One region of the Pseudomonas sp. NY15435 genome, then DNA from elsewhere that is predicted to be linked to it. Evidence: predicted binding sites of a transcription regulator. Region 1 holds the regulator's gene; each other region holds the start of a gene.

Region 1 (3,276 bases):
CTCGAGCACGTTGAGCGCGGTGCTCTTGCCCGAGCCGGATCTTCCACTGACGATGATCAGGCGCATGATTAGTGCCCGTTGTTCTGGAAGTCCACGACGATCCGGTACAGGTCCTCGCCGTTGGCGGCGTGACGCAGGCGGTCGCGGACGTCGGAGCGGTCGAGCATGGAGGCGATCTGCCGCAGCAGTTCCAGGTGCTCCTCGGTGGCCGCTTCCGGCACCAGCAGCACGAACACCAGATCCACCGGCGCACCGTCGAGGGCGTCGAAGTCTACCGGGTGGTCAAGGTGCAGGATGGCGCTGATCGGCGACTGGCAGCCGGGGAGGCGGCAGTGCGGAATGGCGATGCCATTGCCGAAGCCGGTGGAGCCCAGGCGTTCCCGGGCCACCAGGCTGTCGAAGATGTCTTGGGAATCGAAACCCGGCAGCTCGCGAGCCACCAGGTTGGCGATTTGTTCGAGGACACGTTTCTTGCTGCCTCCCGGCACGTTCACGAGGGAACGGCCGGGGGTCAGGATTTGCTCAAGTCGGATCATAGGGAGGGGTTAACGGACGCCAACACCTTGCTGGCGTTCGAGGTATTTTTCCTTGTGCTTGATCAGTTGGCGGTCGAGCTTGTCGGTGAGCAGGTCGATGGCCGCGTACATGTCTTCATGTTCGGCGCAGGCCACCACTTCGCCACCGGCGATGTGGAGGGTGGCTTCAATTTTCTGCTTCAGCTTCTCGACCTCCATGATGACCTGAACATTGGTGATCTTGTCGAAGTGGCGCTCCAGTCGGCCAAGTTTCTCGCCGACATAGTCGCGCAGGGCGTCGGTCACATCCAGTTGATGTCCACTGATGTTGACTTGCATACCGCTTTCTCCTTATTGCCCGTGTGTAAGTGGCAGGTTATGGGGCCTGCCGCCGGAACACCTTGGCGTGGATCAACGTCACACCAGTCGCTTGCGCTCGCTCGAGGGAGAGATTCCTAGGGACTCCCGGTACTTGGCGACGGTACGACGTGCCACTTGAATGCCCTGTGCCTCCAGTAAACCAGCGATCTTGCTGTCACTCAATGGCTTTTTCGGACTTTCCGCCGCGACCAGTTTCTTGATGATTGCGCGGATCGCGGTGGACGAGCACTCGCCGCCTTCGGAGGTGCTGACGTGGCTGGAGAAGAAATACTTCAGCTCGAAGATGCCACGCGGCGTGTGCATGAATTTCTGCGTGGTGACACGGGAGATGGTCGATTCGTGCATGCCCACCGCCTCGGCGATGTCGTGCAGGACCAGCGGCTTCATCGCCTCTTCGCCGTATTCCAGGAAGCCGCGCTGGTGCTCGACGATCTGCGTCGCCACCTTCATCAGCGTTTCGTTGCGGCTCTGCAGGCTCTTGATGAACCAGCGCGCTTCCTGCAGCTGGTTGCGCATGAAGGTGTTGTCGGCGCTGGAGTCAGCGCGGCGTACCAGGCCGGCATACTGCGAGTTGACGCGCAGGCGCGGCACCGCTTCCTGGTTCAGCTCCACCAGCCAGCGCTCGTTGTGTTTGCGCACGATGACATCCGGGACCACGTATTCGGCTTCGCCGGATTCGATCTGCGAGCCCGGGCGCGGATGCAGCGACTGAATCAGCTCGATGGTCTCGCGCAGCTCGTCTTCCTTGAGCTTCATGCGGCGCATCAGTTGGCTGTAGTCGCGGCTGCCGAGCAGGTCCAGGTGATCACTGACCAGACGGATAGCCTCGGCCAGCAGGTAAGTCTTGGTGGGCAGCTGGCGCAGCTGCAGCAGCAGGCACTCGCGCAGGTTGCGTGCACCGACGCCAGCGGGTTCGAGCTGCTGTACGCGGCGCAGCACGACTTCCACTTCGTCCATCTCCACGCCCAGTTCCGGATCGATGGAGGCGAGGATGTCGTCGAGGGACTCGTCGAGGTAACCGTCGTCCGTGATGCCGTCGATGATGCTCAGGGCGATCAGGCGGTCGGTATCGGACATCGGCAGGAGGTTGAGCTGCCACAGCAGATGGCTCTGCAGGCTTTCGCCGGCTGAGGTGCGAGAGGTGAAGTCCCACTCGTCGTCATCGTTACTGGGCAGGCTGCTGGCGCTGGTCTGGTAGATGTCTTCCCAGGCAGTGTCTACAGGCAGCTCGTTGGGGATGCGCTCGGCCCACTGGTCCTCATCGAGGCTGTCGGCATTGGGCGTTGTGCTTTCCTGGAAATTGTCCTGGGAGCTGCTGGTGGTGCCGTTGGCGCCTGACTCGGCGCCGTCCGCCATGGGGTCGCTGTTGTCGTAATCCTCGCCTTCTTCCTGGCGCTCCAGCATCGGGTTGGACTCCAGGGCTTCCTGGATTTCCTGTTGGAGGTCCAGCGTGGAGAGCTGGAGCAGTCGGATGGCCTGTTGCAGCTGCGGGGTCATCGTCAGCTGCTGGCCCATCTTTAGGACTAGCGATGGTTTCATGGCTGGAACTAGGCACCTTGTTCGCTGGCGCGAAGCGCGCCATATCCACGACTACGGACACCGGGGTGCCGCGAGGAAGCAAATTATATGCCTGAGTTTGGACGCTTTGCCTAGGGGCTGTCGACCTTTCGTTACAACCCGGTTGCGCCCGGGCAGGACAGGCAGCCGAATGCATCGCGGAACGGCCGACGAGCCGCGCCACGCGCAGGGAGGAGGTGGAGCTGCCACGCCCTGGGAAGGGCGCGGCGCAGGGCCTTAGAGGCGGAACTCGTGGCCCAGGTAGACTTCCTTCACCAGGTCGTTGGCGAGGATGCTCTCGGCGCTGCCTTCGGCGATCAGTTGGCCGTCGTTGACGATATACGCCGTTTCGCAGATATCCAGGGTCTCGCGGACGTTGTGGTCGGTGATCAGCACGCCGATGCCCTTGGCCTTGAGGTGATGGATGATCTGCTTGATGTCCCCCACGGAAATGGGGTCAACGCCGGCGAAGGGTTCGTCCAGCAGGATGAACTTCGGCGAACTGGCCAGGGCGCGGGCGATTTCCACGCGGCGACGCTCACCGCCGGACAGACTCATGCCGAGGTTGTCGCGGATGTGGTGGATGTGGAACTCCTCGAGCAGGCCCTCCAGGGCTTCCTGGCGGCCAGCGCGATCGAGGTCGCTGCGGGTTTCCAGGATGGCACCGATGTTGTCCGCCACCGACAGCTTGCGGAAGATCGAGGCTTCCTGCGGCAGGTAGCCGATGCCGGCGCGCGCGCGGCCGTGCATGGGCAGGTGGGTGACGTCCTGCTCGTCGATGCGCACCACGCCCTGATCGGCGCGAACCAGGCCGACGATCATG
Region 2 (3,276 bases), on a different contig from region 1:
GGTGAGCAGCGCGCCGACGATACCGCCGACAGCATGCACGCCGAAAGCGTCCAGGGAATCGTCGTAGCCGACGGCACGCTTGAGGCTGGTGGCGGCGAAGAAGCAGATCACGCCGGCCGCCAGGCCGATCACGATGGCGCCCATCGGGCCGCAGGTGCCAGCGGCCGGAGTGACGGCAACCAGGCCGGCAACCACGCCGGAAGCGATACCCAGGGCGCTCGGCTTACCGTGAGTGATCCACTCGGCGAACATCCAGCCCAGGGCGGCGGCGGCGGTGGCGATCTGAGTGACCAGCATGGCCATGCCGGCGGTGCCGTTGGCGGCAGCGGCGGAACCGGCGTTGAAGCCGAACCAGCCCACCCACAGCAGCGCAGCGCCGATCAGGGTGTAGCCCAGGTTGTGCGGCGCCATGGCAGCGGTCGGGTAGCCCTTGCGCTTGCCCAGCACGATGCACGCCACCAGGCCTGCGATACCGGCGTTGATGTGCACCACGGTGCCGCCAGCGAAGTCCAGCACGCCCCAGTCCCACAGCAGGCCGCCGTCACCGCTCCAGACCATGTGGGCGATCGGTGCGTAGACCAGGGTGAACCACAGCGCGGTGAAGATCAGCATGGCCGAGAACTTCATGCGCTCGGCGAAGGCGCCGACGATCAGGGCCGGGGTGATGATCGCGAAGGTCATCTGGAACATCACGAAGATGCTTTCCGGGAACAGCGCGGCGGCGGAAGTCAGGCCGGTGCTGGTCAGGCCGCTGAGGAAGGCCTTGTCCAGGCCGCCGACGAAGGAAGCGAAGTTGACCACGCCCTTCTCCATACCGACGGTATCGAAGGCCAGGCTGTAGCCGTAGACGACCCAGAGGATGCTGATCAGCGCGGTGATCGCAAAGCACTGCATCATGATCGACAGGACGTTCTTGGCGCGCACCATGCCGCCGTAGAACAGGGCCAGGCCGGGGATGGTCATCAGCAGCACCAGAGCACTGGAAATCAGCATCCAGGCGGTGTCACCGCTGTTCAGGACAGGGGCCGCTGCCTCGTCAGCCAAGGCCAGACCGGGCATTGCGAGGGGCAATAGGGCGCCTAGCCCTGCGTATTTGCGCAGAGTCATTGTTGTTTCTCCTGGGGCGTGGGGTTCGGTGTGGGCTTGGCTTAGATCGCGTCGGTGCCGGTTTCGCCGGTACGGATACGAATGGCCTGTTCCAGATTTACGACAAAGATCTTGCCGTCACCGATCTTCCCGGTGTTGGCGGCCTTGGTGATGGCTTCGATAACACGATCCAGCTGGTCATCGGCAATGGCGACGTCGATCTTCACCTTCGGCAGGAAATCGACAACGTATTCCGCGCCACGGTACAGCTCGGTGTGACCCTTCTGCCGGCCGAAGCCTTTGACTTCGGTCACAGTGATGCCCTGCACGCCGATCTCGGACAGCGACTCACGAACGTCGTCCAGCTTGAACGGCTTGATGATGGCTGTGACTAGCTTCATGTAACTCTCTCCCGTGTTTTGGTGGACCCGCCCCAGGAAGAACGAACCCGGAGACAAGTCTAAGCGCAGTGTCTGGCTTTTGTAATGCGCCGGCCGCCCTACCTCAGCACTCCGACTGCCTTGTTCGAAGCGATCCACCGCCTCGCCTGCCGCACCGGAACTGCCTCGGTGCACGCCATGTATGCCCCAAAGCATGAAGCTTGCCAGTTCGTGGAAATGCCCGTGACATCAGGCACTTGGCCAGAATCCGGGGTTTCTGGCGATTAGCCAGCGCGGCTTTGGCGCACCGAAAGCGCGCACGGCGAGCGGGCACACTGCTCAAAAAGCGTGCAACCCCGGACGCCGCAGCCGTCGCCGGCTGCGTGATAGACTGCGCTCTGATTCAATCCGGAACCCATGAACCATGCTGCCGCCCAAAGCCTTCCTCGATGCCATCAGCCAACAAGCCGGACGCCTGTTCGGTGGCGAATCGCCCCTGCCGAAGGCCGAGCTGGAAGCCCAGTTCAAGGTTCTGATGCAGAGCGCCTTCAGCAAGCTCGACCTGGTCAGCCGCGACGAATTCGACAGCCAGATGGTTGTCCTCGCCCGTACCCGCGCCCGCCTCGAGGCGCTGGAAGCCAAGGTCGCGGAGATGGAAGCCAAGCTCTCGCCGCCTGCCGACACCGCCGCCCCCGCCGAATAACGCACATCGGGCGGGCGGCATGCGATCAAGGAGTGATCCATGTCCCTCGCCATCGTCCATAGTCGTGCCCAGGTCGGCGTGGAAGCACCCGGCGTTACTGTCGAGGCGCACCTTGCCAACGGCCTGCCTTCGCTGACCCTGGTCGGTCTGCCCGAAGGCGCGGTGAAGGAGAGCAAGGACCGCGTCCGCAGCGCCCTGCTCAACGCCGGCTTCGATTTCCCCAATCGCAGAATTACCCTGAATCTCGCCCCGGCTGATTTGCCGAAGGACGGCGGGCGTTTCGACCTGGCCATCGCGCTGGGCATCCTGGCCGCCAGCGGCCAACTGGCGGATGCTGCCGGGCTGGATGAGCTGGAATGCCTGGGTGAACTGGCGCTGTCCGGCACCTTGCGGCCGGTTCCCGGCGTACTGCCCGCTGCGCTGGCTGCCCGCGCCGCCGGGCGCGCCCTGGTGGTGCCGAAGGAGAACGCTGAAGAAGCCAGCCTCGCCAGCGGCCTGACTGTCTACGCCGTTGGCCACCTGCTGGAGCTGGCCGCGCACTTCAGCGGCCAGGAGCGCCTGCGTCCCTACGAAGCCAACGGCCTGCTGCGCGCCACACAGCCCTACCCCGACCTCGCCGAAGTGCAGGGCCAGACCGCCGCCAAGCGGGCCCTGCTGGTCGCCGCCGCCGGGGCACACAACCTGCTGTTCAGCGGGCCGCCCGGCACCGGCAAGACACTGCTCGCCAGCCGCCTGCCGGGCCTGATGCCGCCGCTGGACGAAGACGAGGCGCTGCAGGTGGCGGCGATTCACTCCGTCGCCGGGCGCGGGCCGTTGACCCACTGGCCACAGCGCCCCTTCCGTCAGCCACACCACACCGCTTCCGCGCCAGCACTGGTCGGTGGCGGCAGTCGCCCGCAGCCGGGGGAAATCACCCTGGCGCACGAAGGCGTGCTGTTCCTCGATGAGCTACCGGAGTTCGATCGCAAGGTATTGGAAGTCCTGCGCGAGCCGCTGGAAGGCGGCGAGATCGTCATCGCCCGCGCCAATGGCCGCGTGCGCTTCCCGGCGCGCTTTCAGCTGGTCGCGGCAATGAACCCCTGCCCCTGTGGCTACCTTGGCGACCCC
Region 3 (3,276 bases), on a different contig from region 1:
GAGCTGCGCACCGACCGCACCATCAACCGCGCCATCTGGTCGCCGCTGGAAATCCAGGGCATCGAGAGCTTCGACGCCGGCCAGGCGATCCTGCGCTTCCGCTTCAAGACCGCGCCGATCCGTCAGTGGGAAGTGCAGCGCGCCTTCAACCTGCGCCTGCGACAGAAGCTCGACAAGGCCGGGCTGGAACTCTCCATGCCGCGCCTGAATGTGCAGCTCTCGCGCATGCGCAAATCGCGCCGCGAGGACGACGAGGAGCAAGGCGCACCGGCCGACGGCGGGATCTGAAACCGGCCTTCCGTTGTAGGAGCGAGCTTGCTCGCGAACGAGTTATCCGGTGACTCCAGTGCTGTGCGATTCGCGAGCAAGCTCGCTCCTACAGGCACAGGCACAGGCACAGGCACAGGCACAGGCACAGGCACAGGCACAGGCACAGGCGCCAGCGGTTTTCTCCAGCCCATAAAAAAGGCCTCCCGAAGGAGGCCTTAATGCTGTCGCTATTTATAGGTATTCGTGGATCAGACGCTGTAGTACAGGTCGTATTCCAGCGGGTGCACGAAGGTGCGCACCTTGATTTCTTCTTCCGACTTCAGCTCGATGTAGGCATCGATGAACTCGTCGGTGAACACGCCGCCCTTGGTCAGGAACGCACGGCCCTTGTCGAGTTCTTCCAGCGCCTCTTTCAGGCTGCCGCAAACCTGCGGGATTTCCTTCGCCTCTTCCGGCGGCAGGTCGTACAGGTTCTTGTCGGCGGCGTCGCCGGGGTGAATCTTGTTCTGGATGCCGTCCAGGCCCGCCATCAGCAGCGCGGCGAAGCACAGGTAGGGGTTGGCAGCCGGGTCCGGGAAGCGCGCTTCGATGCGGCGGGCTTTCGGGCTGGATACGTACGGAATACGGATCGAGGCGGAACGGTTGCGGGCCGAGTAGGCCAGCATGACCGGGGCTTCGAAGCCCGGAACCAGACGCTTGTAGGAGTTGGTGGCCGGGTTGGTGAAGCCGTTCAGCGCCTTGCCGTGCTTGATGATGCCGCCGATGAAGTACAGGGCGGTATCGGACAGGCCGGCATAGCCTTCGCCAGCGAAGGTGTTCTTGCCATCCTTGGAGATGGACATGTGAACGTGCATACCCGAGCCGTTGTCGCCGTACAGCGGTTTCGGCATGAAGGTCACGGTCTTGCCGTAGGCGTCGGCGACGTTGTGGATGCAGTACTTCAGGGTCTGAACTTCGTCAGCCTTGGCAACCAGGGTGTTGAACTTCACGCCGATTTCGTTCTGGCCGGCAGTCGCCACTTCGTGGTGGTGAACTTCGATGACCAGGCCCATTTCTTCCATGGCGTTGCACATGGCGGTACGGATTTCGTGGTCGTGGTCGACCGGCGGTACCGGGAAGTAGCCGCCCTTGACGCCCGGACGGTGGCCTTTGTTGCCGGTCTCGATGTCAGCGTCGGTGTTCCAGGAAGCCTGCTCGGAGAAGATCTTGAACATCGAGCCGGAGATGTCGGACTTGAACTTCACTTCGTCGAAGATGAAGAACTCCGGCTCCGGGCCAACGAATACGGTGTCACCGATACCGGTGGACTTCAGGTATTCCTCGGCGCGCTTGGCGATGTTGCGCGGGTCGCGCTCGTAGCCTTGCATGGTGCTCGGCTCGATGATGTCGCAAACGATGATCAGGGTCGGCTCTTCGGTGAACGGGTCGAGCACGGCGGTGCTGTCGTCCGGGAGCAGGATCATGTCGGAGGCTTCGATGCCCTTCCAGCCTTCGATGGAGGAGCCATCGAACATCTTGCCGGCTTCGAAGAACTCGTCGTCCAGCGCGTCGCGGGCGGGCATGGTGACGTGCTGCTGCTTGCCTTTGGTATCGGTGAAGCGCAGGTCAACCCACTTCACGTCATGATCTTTGATCAGTTGTTGCGACTTGTACGACATGCTGTCCTCCAGGAGGGATTAGAGCTGGGAGCTTTTTCGTGCCCCAGTATCGGGTGATGCCGGCCGGAATACTCCGCCAGGGCAACCTGCCTCACAAGAGAGCAAGTTGCGTGCCAGTGCCCGTAAACGGGCAGGGGCCCTGAAATCACGGGCTCTGGCGTGTGTTACGGATAATTGCACGGAAATAGTGCACCGCTTTGGTGCTCCGTCGTGGTGCATAAGTCCATTTTGGTGCACCAAAAAGAAAGTCTCCGATTTCTGCTCAAGTCTTGAGCAATTTCGGATATAATTCCGCCCCTTTTTTTCAGTCCCATGGCAATCGCCCGGTTCGCATGAAACTCATCGTCAAGGTCTTCCAGGAAATCACCATCAAGAGCCGGCCGGTGCGCAAGCGCTTCATCCGCCAGCTGGCGAAGAACATTCGCACGGTGCTCCGCGATCTCGACCCTGAGTTGCTGGTCGAGGGCGAGTGGGACAACCTCGAGGTCGAGACCAAGGTCACCGACCCGAAAGTCCTGCGCGAGATGATCGAGCGCCTGACCTGCACGCCAGGCATCGGCCACTTCCTGGAAGTGCACGAATACCCGCTGGGCGATTTCGACGACATCCTCGAGAAGTGCAAGGCCCACTTCGGCGACAAGCTGCCGGGTAAGGTCTTCTCCATGCGCTGCAAGCGCGCCGGCAAGCACCCCTTCACCTCTATAGATGTGGAGCGTTACGTCGGTGGCGGCCTGCGCCAGCACTGCGGTGCGGCGGGCGTCTCGCTGAAGAACCCGGAAGTGGAAGTGCGCGTGGAAATCCGCCACGACCGCCTCTACGTGATCCACGCCCAGCACGATGGCCTGGGCGGCTACCCGCTGGGCGCGCTGGAGCAGGTGCTGGTGCTGATGTCCGGTGGCTTCGACTCCACCGTGGCGGCCTACCAGATGATGCGCCGCGGCATGATCAGCCACTTCGTGTTCTTCAACCTCGGCGGCCGTGCCCACGAACTGGGCGTGATGGAAGTCGCGCACTACCTGTGGAAGAAGTACGGCAGTTCCCAGCGCGTGCTGTTCGTCAGCGTGCCCTTCGAGGAAGTGGTCGGCGAGATTCTCACCAAGGTCGACGACAGCTACATGGGCGTGACCTTGAAGCGCATGATGCTGCGCGCCGCCAGCCGCGTGGCCGAGCGCCTGGAGATCGACGCGCTGGTGACCGGCGAGGCGATTTCCCAGGTGTCCAGCCAGACCCTGCCGAACCTCTCGGTGATCGACCGGGTGACCGACACCCTGGTGCTGCGTCCGCTGATCGTCAGCCACAAGCAGGACATCATCGACACCGCCACGCAGATCGGCACCGCCGAGTTCGC

What was found. The regulator sigma-54, encoded in region 1, starts transcription at its own class of promoters, with help from an activator protein. The targets are predictions, from matches to a motif close to ANTGGCATNNANNTTGCTNT.
Region 2: a site for sigma-54 is predicted at 1,676-1,695, ahead of glnK (P-II family nitrogen regulator). Genes of this name have one in related genera too.
Region 3: a site for sigma-54 is predicted at 2,027-2,046, ahead of glnA (glutamate--ammonia ligase). Genes of this name have one in related genera too.

Annotation. Positions count from the first base shown of each region.
Region 1 covers NZ_JBLUQA010000002.1:516,492-519,767, forward strand. The annotation lists gene rapZ (RNase adapter RapZ) at 1-66, opposite strand, end outside; gene ptsN (PTS IIA-like nitrogen regulatory protein PtsN) at 69-536, opposite strand; gene hpf (ribosome hibernation-promoting factor, HPF/YfiA family) at 546-854, opposite strand; gene ACNFH5_RS06520 (RNA polymerase factor sigma-54) at 933-2,435, opposite strand; gene lptB (LPS export ABC transporter ATP-binding protein) at 2,691-3,276, opposite strand, start outside.
Region 2 covers NZ_JBLUQA010000008.1:76,168-79,443, reverse strand. The annotation lists gene ACNFH5_RS19690 (ammonium transporter) at 1-1,107, opposite strand, end outside; gene glnK (P-II family nitrogen regulator) at 1,149-1,487, opposite strand; gene ACNFH5_RS19680 (accessory factor UbiK family protein) at 1,891-2,169, shown strand; gene ACNFH5_RS19675 (YifB family Mg chelatase-like AAA ATPase) at 2,209-3,276, shown strand, end outside.
Region 3 covers NZ_JBLUQA010000008.1:299,089-302,364, forward strand. The annotation lists gene ACNFH5_RS20685 (mechanosensitive ion channel family protein) at 1-288, shown strand, start outside; gene glnA (glutamate--ammonia ligase) at 519-1,928, opposite strand; gene thiI (tRNA uracil 4-sulfurtransferase ThiI) at 2,261-3,276, shown strand, end outside.